Regions from separate parts of the Dehalobacter sp. CP genome, predicted to be linked through region 2. Evidence: riboswitches for the same ligand, from Rfam matches in the RefSeq annotation. Region 2 holds a riboswitch; the other holds the start of a gene.
What was found. A riboswitch is a leader RNA that binds a small molecule or an ion and turns the genes downstream of it on or off. The one in region 2 is predicted to bind cyclic di-GMP.
Positions count from the first base shown of each region.

Region 1 (3,357 bases), 1.1 Mb from region 2:
TGGAGATGAAACAGACGGACATGTCGATAACATCGCCTGTTTTGCGTCGCCTGGCAAAATCCTGATTCAGGTCTGTGATGACCCTTGCGATCCGAATTATGCGATTACCCGGGAAAACCTCGCAGTGTTAAACCGGGAAACAGACGCCAGAGGAAGAACCCTTGAAATCATCCCAATACAGCAGCCTCCCGCCGTATTTGCTGACGGAAAACGGCTGACGCTGAGTTATTTGAACTTTTACTTTGTCAACGGCGGAATCATTTTACCTGTATTCGGCGGCCAGGCTGCCGAAACAGATGCCATGGCTATTCGAACCCTGAGCGGGATCTTTCCGGAAAGACGGATCCGAACCATTAATGGAATGGCCATTATTAGGGAAGGCGGAAATGTTCACTGTACCACCCAGCAGATGCCTGCTGTAAACCGTTTAAGGTGAGTGTATGAATTGCCCAACAACATATACGAAAATTTGAAAAATATAAATGAAGAGAAGGGCGTAACAGATACATCTTTTATATGTTGCGCTCTTCTGCGTTGTGGTTTTTTTCTGCATCATGTAAAATAGAAAATGCATACAAATTAACAAAATAGTAGAAACACCTGTAAGATCAGGTTCAGAACACACCGAAATCAGGCAGTTGGGAAGGAATATTAACGATGAGAAACGTCAAAGTGGCAGCAACCCAGATGCGCTGCACCAGTAACGTTGAAGAAAATATTGCCGGGGCGGAGACACTGGTCAGGGAGGCAGCAGCCCGGGGAGCGCAGATCATCTTGTTGCAGGAGCTGTTCGAAACCCCGTATTTCTGTCAGAAAGAAAAATCGGATTTTTACGTTTATGCTGCTGAGCTAGAAAACAATCAAGCAGTCAAACATTTCCGGAAAATTGCCAGAGAGCTGGAGATCGTCCTGCCGATCAGCTTTTATGAGAAGAAAAACTATGCGCGCTATAATACGATTGCCATGATCGATGCCGACGGCGATATCCTTGGCAAATACAGAAAGAGTCATATCCCCGACGGACCAGGCTATGAGGAGAAATTCTATTTTAACCCCGGTGACACAGGCTTTAAAGTCTGGCAGACGCGCTACGCCAAGATTGGAGTCGGCGTCTGTTGGGATCAATGGTACCCGGAAGCTGCCCGCTGCATGACCCTGATGGGGGCGGAGATCCTGTTATATCCGACAGCCATCGGTTCAGAACCGCTGGATCAGACGATCGATTCCAAAGACCATTGGCAGGCCTGCATGCTCGGCCATGCTGCCGCGAACCTGATCCCGGTGGTCGCATCCAACCGGATTGGTGTCGAGGAAGAGGATGATTCCAAAATCACCTTCTATGGTTCTTCTTTCATTGCCGGGCCGCAGGGCAATAAGATAGCGGAGGCCGGACGAAACGAAGAAACTGTTCTAGTCGCGGAATTTGATCTGGACCAGCTCGAGGTTCAGCGGCTGGAGTGGGGGATCTTTAGAGACCGCCGGCCTGATTTATACAGAGTGATTACTTCCTATGACGGGGAACTTACTTAATATTCATACATTTATTGATTATTCATACATTTATTGATTATTCATACATTTATTGATTATTCATACATTTATTGACAGATTTCGTGTATTTTACTATAATTGAGTTAAAATCATATGATCCATTGGCAAACCTGTTGAAAAGCAGGGACGCAAAGCTACGAGTCTAAGTGCTGAAGCATATTGACAGTCGGGTTGCACACAGAAGATGAAAACCGCGGCTGCTTTGGCCGCGATTTTTTTTTGAGGGAGGATCTACATGACAGCGGATTCCATCGTTGCAGCCAGTATTTCGATTACCCTGGTGTTGTTGATATCTTACGGTTTTTTATATTTTTCCGAGAAGAAACATTATTTCTTGGCATGGAGCCTTTCTATTGTAATGATGATGATTACCTACCTTTCCAGAATTGCATTGCTGGAAACCGGCAGCCAGTCGCTGGTGCTTCCAATTATCAACTATGCCTCTTCGATCGCAGGCTACTGGCTGGTATTCAAGGGTACGCAGCTATTTTTTAAGAAAAGCTATCCGGTGTTCTGGGATATCAGCGCAGGCTTTTTGATCCTTACTTTTATATGTATTACTGTCCAGGGACTCCCGACAACCGCTCTTTTACTTCTGTCTGTTGTCTGCATCATCGCATTGTTGTCCAAAGCAGCTATGACATGCTTAAAAGCAAAAACACCGCAAAGCCCGATCAGAATAATGCTTGGCTATACTTATATTTTTTGGGCCTTGTCGATTTTATTCTACCCGCTGTGCAAATTTATGAAGGTTATTCCATCACCTGTCGGTTATTTAGTTGCCGGCGTCGTTGGTCTGCTTGCTTATCTCAATATGCAGGCCCTGTACTTTCAAAGCATCCGGGAGGAGCTCGAAAGCAAAGAAGCTAATATCAGGAACCTTATTGTTTATGACAAATTAACCGGCGCCTACAGCCGTACTTATTTTGAAAACACGCTGGAAAATTTCCTGGAAAAGACCCTCATGCCTGCAACATTGGTCATGGGGGATTTTAATGGTCTGAAACTAATCAACGACACCTTTGGTCATGAAAAAGGGGATGAATTACTTGCTGACGGGGTCAGAATCATGCAGGAGACTATCGGCCCGGAGAATGTGATTATCCGGTGGGGTGGGGACGAGTTTATCATTATCATGCCTGGTATGCCGCTTGACCAGGCCGGCGTCCTTTTAAACAATGTCAAGAGCAACCTAAAAATCTCCCGCCCGAAAACAGTACCGATCGACATTTCGTTTGGCCTGACGATTTATGAGAACAGGAAACACTCTCTGACAGAAATGATCAACCAGGCTGAGGAAAAAATGTATAGCAATAAACTGAATGAAAGCAAGAAAACCCGCCTTGCGATCATCGAGTTCCTGGAAAAACTGCTCTGGGAAAAAGATTATCAGACGGAAGCCCATGTCATGAGGCTAAAAAGTTTGGTAAGTAAATTCGGTAGTCAGATCGGCTTATCCCCAAGAGAGATCGTCGAACTTGTCCAGGTTGCGATGCTGCATGATATCGGCAAAATTGGTGTTCCCGGGGAAATCTTAAAAAAACAAGGTGACTTGACCCCGGAAGAATGGAGCATTATGAAAAAACATTCCGAAATCGGCTATCGGATCACGCAGTCTTCCATGGAATTAGCGCATGTCTCGGAAGCCGTTCTCGGTCATCATGAATGGTGGAATGGGAAAGGTTACCCGCAGGGGTTGAAAGAAGATGAAATTCCGCTGTTCTCGAGAATTGTATCCATTGTTGATTCCTACGATGTGATCACGCATGAAAGGCCTTATAAACGGGCCATGGACCCGTATAGTGC
Region 1 is NZ_CP157399.1:1,470,776-1,474,132, reverse strand. Features, by position in the region: gene AAH944_RS07450 (agmatine deiminase family protein) at 1-436, shown strand, start outside; gene aguB (N-carbamoylputrescine amidase) at 658-1,530, shown strand; cyclic di-GMP riboswitch class I at 1,645-1,730, shown strand; gene AAH944_RS07440 (HD domain-containing phosphohydrolase) at 1,787-3,357, shown strand, end outside.
Region 1: linked by a shared signal. The riboswitch ahead of AAH944_RS07440 (HD domain-containing phosphohydrolase) and the one ahead of AAH944_RS12840 (DUF5667 domain-containing protein) in region 2 are both predicted to bind cyclic di-GMP.

Region 2 (3,357 bases):
GATTGCAATTACATTTCCGCTGATTTCAGACTGGTCTACCATGGATACTAAGGCTTTATGCTCATTCATGCCTTTCTTGGGTTGCACGGATGCATCGACATAAACCTTGCCCATCAGGTCATACATAGCGTCCAAATGCACAAGATTGTAATTTTTGCTATCTTCGCTGTTCCTGATGGAGGAGAATCCATCATTTGAATTTGACGGAAGTCTCAAATCCGAACCGTCAACAGCGAGCAGCCTGTAGTCTTGTAATGAATTCTCCGATACTGCTAATCTTGTAAATTCGTGAAACAGTAGTTTCAGTGCTTCTGGACGAATTTTGTCTCTCTGTTGGACAAATGCTGAAGCGGTTGCAGTCTCTGACGAATAACCCAGCCAATCATATAATTCTTTTGAAAGGCTATTGCCTCCCATGCCTACAAGCATAAGCAGCATAGTATGCAGTGATAATTTCCGTTCGCGTGAAAAATCTTGCCCTGGTCGTTTCACGCAAGCCGGTAAATCTGCTGTGATTGAGCGTATTGCTTGGTGCAGCGCAGTTCGTACCTGCTCTGGATATGCTTTCTTTTTCATTTTAGAAGGCCTCCTTAAAAATGTCCTCATTTTCAAGGCGAAGCCTTCGATTTTTATTTATTTGTCAAGTGTTTTTTTACAATTGATAAATTTTATATGCCCACCTGTATGTATAAGAAAAACACAACCATCTTAATCTGGATGGTTGTGTTTTTTAGGCCTTAACTTAATGACATTGACTACGAAGGGAGCATATCATTTGCCTGGTGGCTGTCTGTTTTCTTTTTGGGAGGCATTGCATTTTATGCTATTTGAATGATTCTCAGTTATCGAAAATATAAAGTCCTATCTTTTTCCTTGCCCTTTACCGTTATGTCCGTTATTTGAAGAGGTATTCGTGACTGTGTTCTGAATACTTTGAGCATTGACTGTTCCACCACTTTCATCACTTGTGCCATCCACTGTTGTTTCATCCGAAGCAGGCTGGTCATCGGCTATGGCAGTCTGATCGCCAGTAACCGTTACATCCTGATTATCTACAGCCGTTGCATCCTGTTCGTCCCCTGCTTCCAGGCTATCTTCCTGGTCGCTCACGGCTTGGCCCTTATTGGCCTTCTTATATTCTTTTATGTTTTGGGTTTGCTCTTTCAAGACTTCCTTCGTTTCTTTGTTCGTCTCTACTTTGATCTTCTGAACATCTTTCCTGAGCTCCTGCATGTCGTTTTTGTACTGTTCAGCCTGTTCGACTTTTTCCAGGGCAGCGGCAACGGCAGCCTCGTCACCTGAAGCACGGGCTTCACCCAACTCTGCTTTGGCCGCTGCAAATTGCTGCACCGCATCCCCATAGGCTTTTTTGGCAGCCACATAAGCTTTGATCGCAATGGTGTTTTGAACTTCGACTTTAATGATATTCTGCATGATCTCAGCCTGATCTTCTGTCAGATTGCCGCTGATTTTTAAGACGACTTTATCTGCATCGCTTTGAACAAGCTCAATGCTGGCAAGCAGATTGCTGATCACCGTATTCTCTTCTGTGTCAGCTGCGACCGTGTCCTTTTCGGCAGTATCATTTACAGCTGTTTCATCTGTGAAAGTAGTGACGGTCCCATCATCCCCAGTAGCATCTGTAGCCGTCGTGTTCCTACCTTCAGCTGCTTGGGTATCTTCGATCATCTGCTGCACCTGGAAGTTCGCCTTCTTTATTGTATCCGAGTACGCTATCAGAGCCTTTTTCATCAAATCCAACTGGTTTTGTTCGGACATGATTTCCGCCTCGGCCAGCCTTTCATTGGCAAACTCAACGAGCAGTTCCGCTTTTCCTTCATTAGAGAAAGTTACAGCAACCTGGACACTTTCAATCATCTGTTCGATTGAATAGAGCCAGCTGTCCGGTGTTACGCCGGCTTCATCTTCAGCTGAGGCCCGGCCGGTCAAATCCATTGTTGTGGAATCGGTTGTTAGTGTATCTGTTGTTGTATCAGTCGTCGTTGAATCAGTTGTTGTGTCTGTCGTTGGGTCAGTCGTTATTGAATCTGTAGCGGGCTCTATGGCCGTATCAGGAGCACTCGTTGAAACATCCTCGATAACTGTGGTTCCATCCGTGGTTGTTTCAGCAAATACACAAGTTGGAGCGACCGCAATGATTAGCAGGACACAAAGAATTGAAACCAGAATCTTCTTATGGATCATTCTATCTACCCCTTTCGGTAACCCGGCTGTCATAACCTTTCGGTGTTAGACCCGTGGCTTTGCGTCTCCGTCTTTCGACAGATTTGCCATTATCGTTTTGGCTGAAGCCATTATAGTACAGATACTTTTGAAGTTCAATTGTTTTGGGTCTTTTCAGACCAATGGGAGGTAGAAAAGGGACTTTGGTCCTTATCACCGTATGTTTTGGTCGAGCAAGCCCAATCTGCCAGTGGTAAAAAAGGTCTTTCCGTTCACCTAAGTAATCGGTCTTTCTCGTAATATTGTTAGAGAACTGCAGCGCCCATTGGTCACAAAGCAGAATTTACGATAAGCCCAAGTTTAGCCCATTCATATGCTCTATACGCTACAGCAAGCGTGTTTTTTGCAGTCTCAATAGCTGTCTGCTGGCTAATAAAAGTGCACTTCGTTGATTCGAATTGTACCAGTGAAATCTTCCCTAACTTATAACTTAATTGTGCAGTCTTATATTCGCTCTCTACAGCTAAAAGTTTTCTCTGCTCTATGTCAAGTATTCTTTGCTTATCCAGCACAGTTTGATAAGCCTGGTAAAAACTATTCTTAAACTTTCTTTGAGAATCATCTGAGCTAGAGTCTATCTGAATATCATAACTTTTGGTCTTGGCTATAAGATAATCGGCATCAGGATCAATAGCAAGCATTTGAGCTGCTGTAACTTCAGGTACCTTTTTGACTGTTAATTCTGTATTATTATCCTGTGCCAAACTCACATTTAACTGCTGAATCGTTGCTTTTTGGGAAACATTAATCCTTTGAATATTCATTTCAAGCTCGGACAACGTGTTTTCCGCCTTAGCCACGTCTAATTCCGTGGCCATACCGAGGTCTTTTTGAATCTTAATAATCTTGACCTGTCGTTCGGCCAATGATTGTTTTGCCTTTGAATCTTCTAACTGAGTAATGAGAGTATTATATGATATATAAAGGTTTTCGACACCCCAAATCAGCGAATTATTCCCTTTTTGAATATTGACTATCGTATTAATACTATCCCCACTTTCATAGGAGGCTTTTTGCATTAAAAGTAAATTTTTCTGAGCATTTAGTAAATATGCGATCGCTGCCTCATCTTTAGGGTTAGTACCATCACCGGTACCAAAGGCAATGTTCTTG
Region 2 is NZ_CP157399.1:2,574,892-2,578,248, forward strand. Features, by position in the region: gene AAH944_RS12835 (transposase) at 1-576, opposite strand, end outside; gene AAH944_RS12840 (DUF5667 domain-containing protein) at 862-2,205, opposite strand; cyclic di-GMP riboswitch class I at 2,219-2,303, opposite strand; gene AAH944_RS12845 (TolC family protein) at 2,514-3,357, opposite strand, start outside.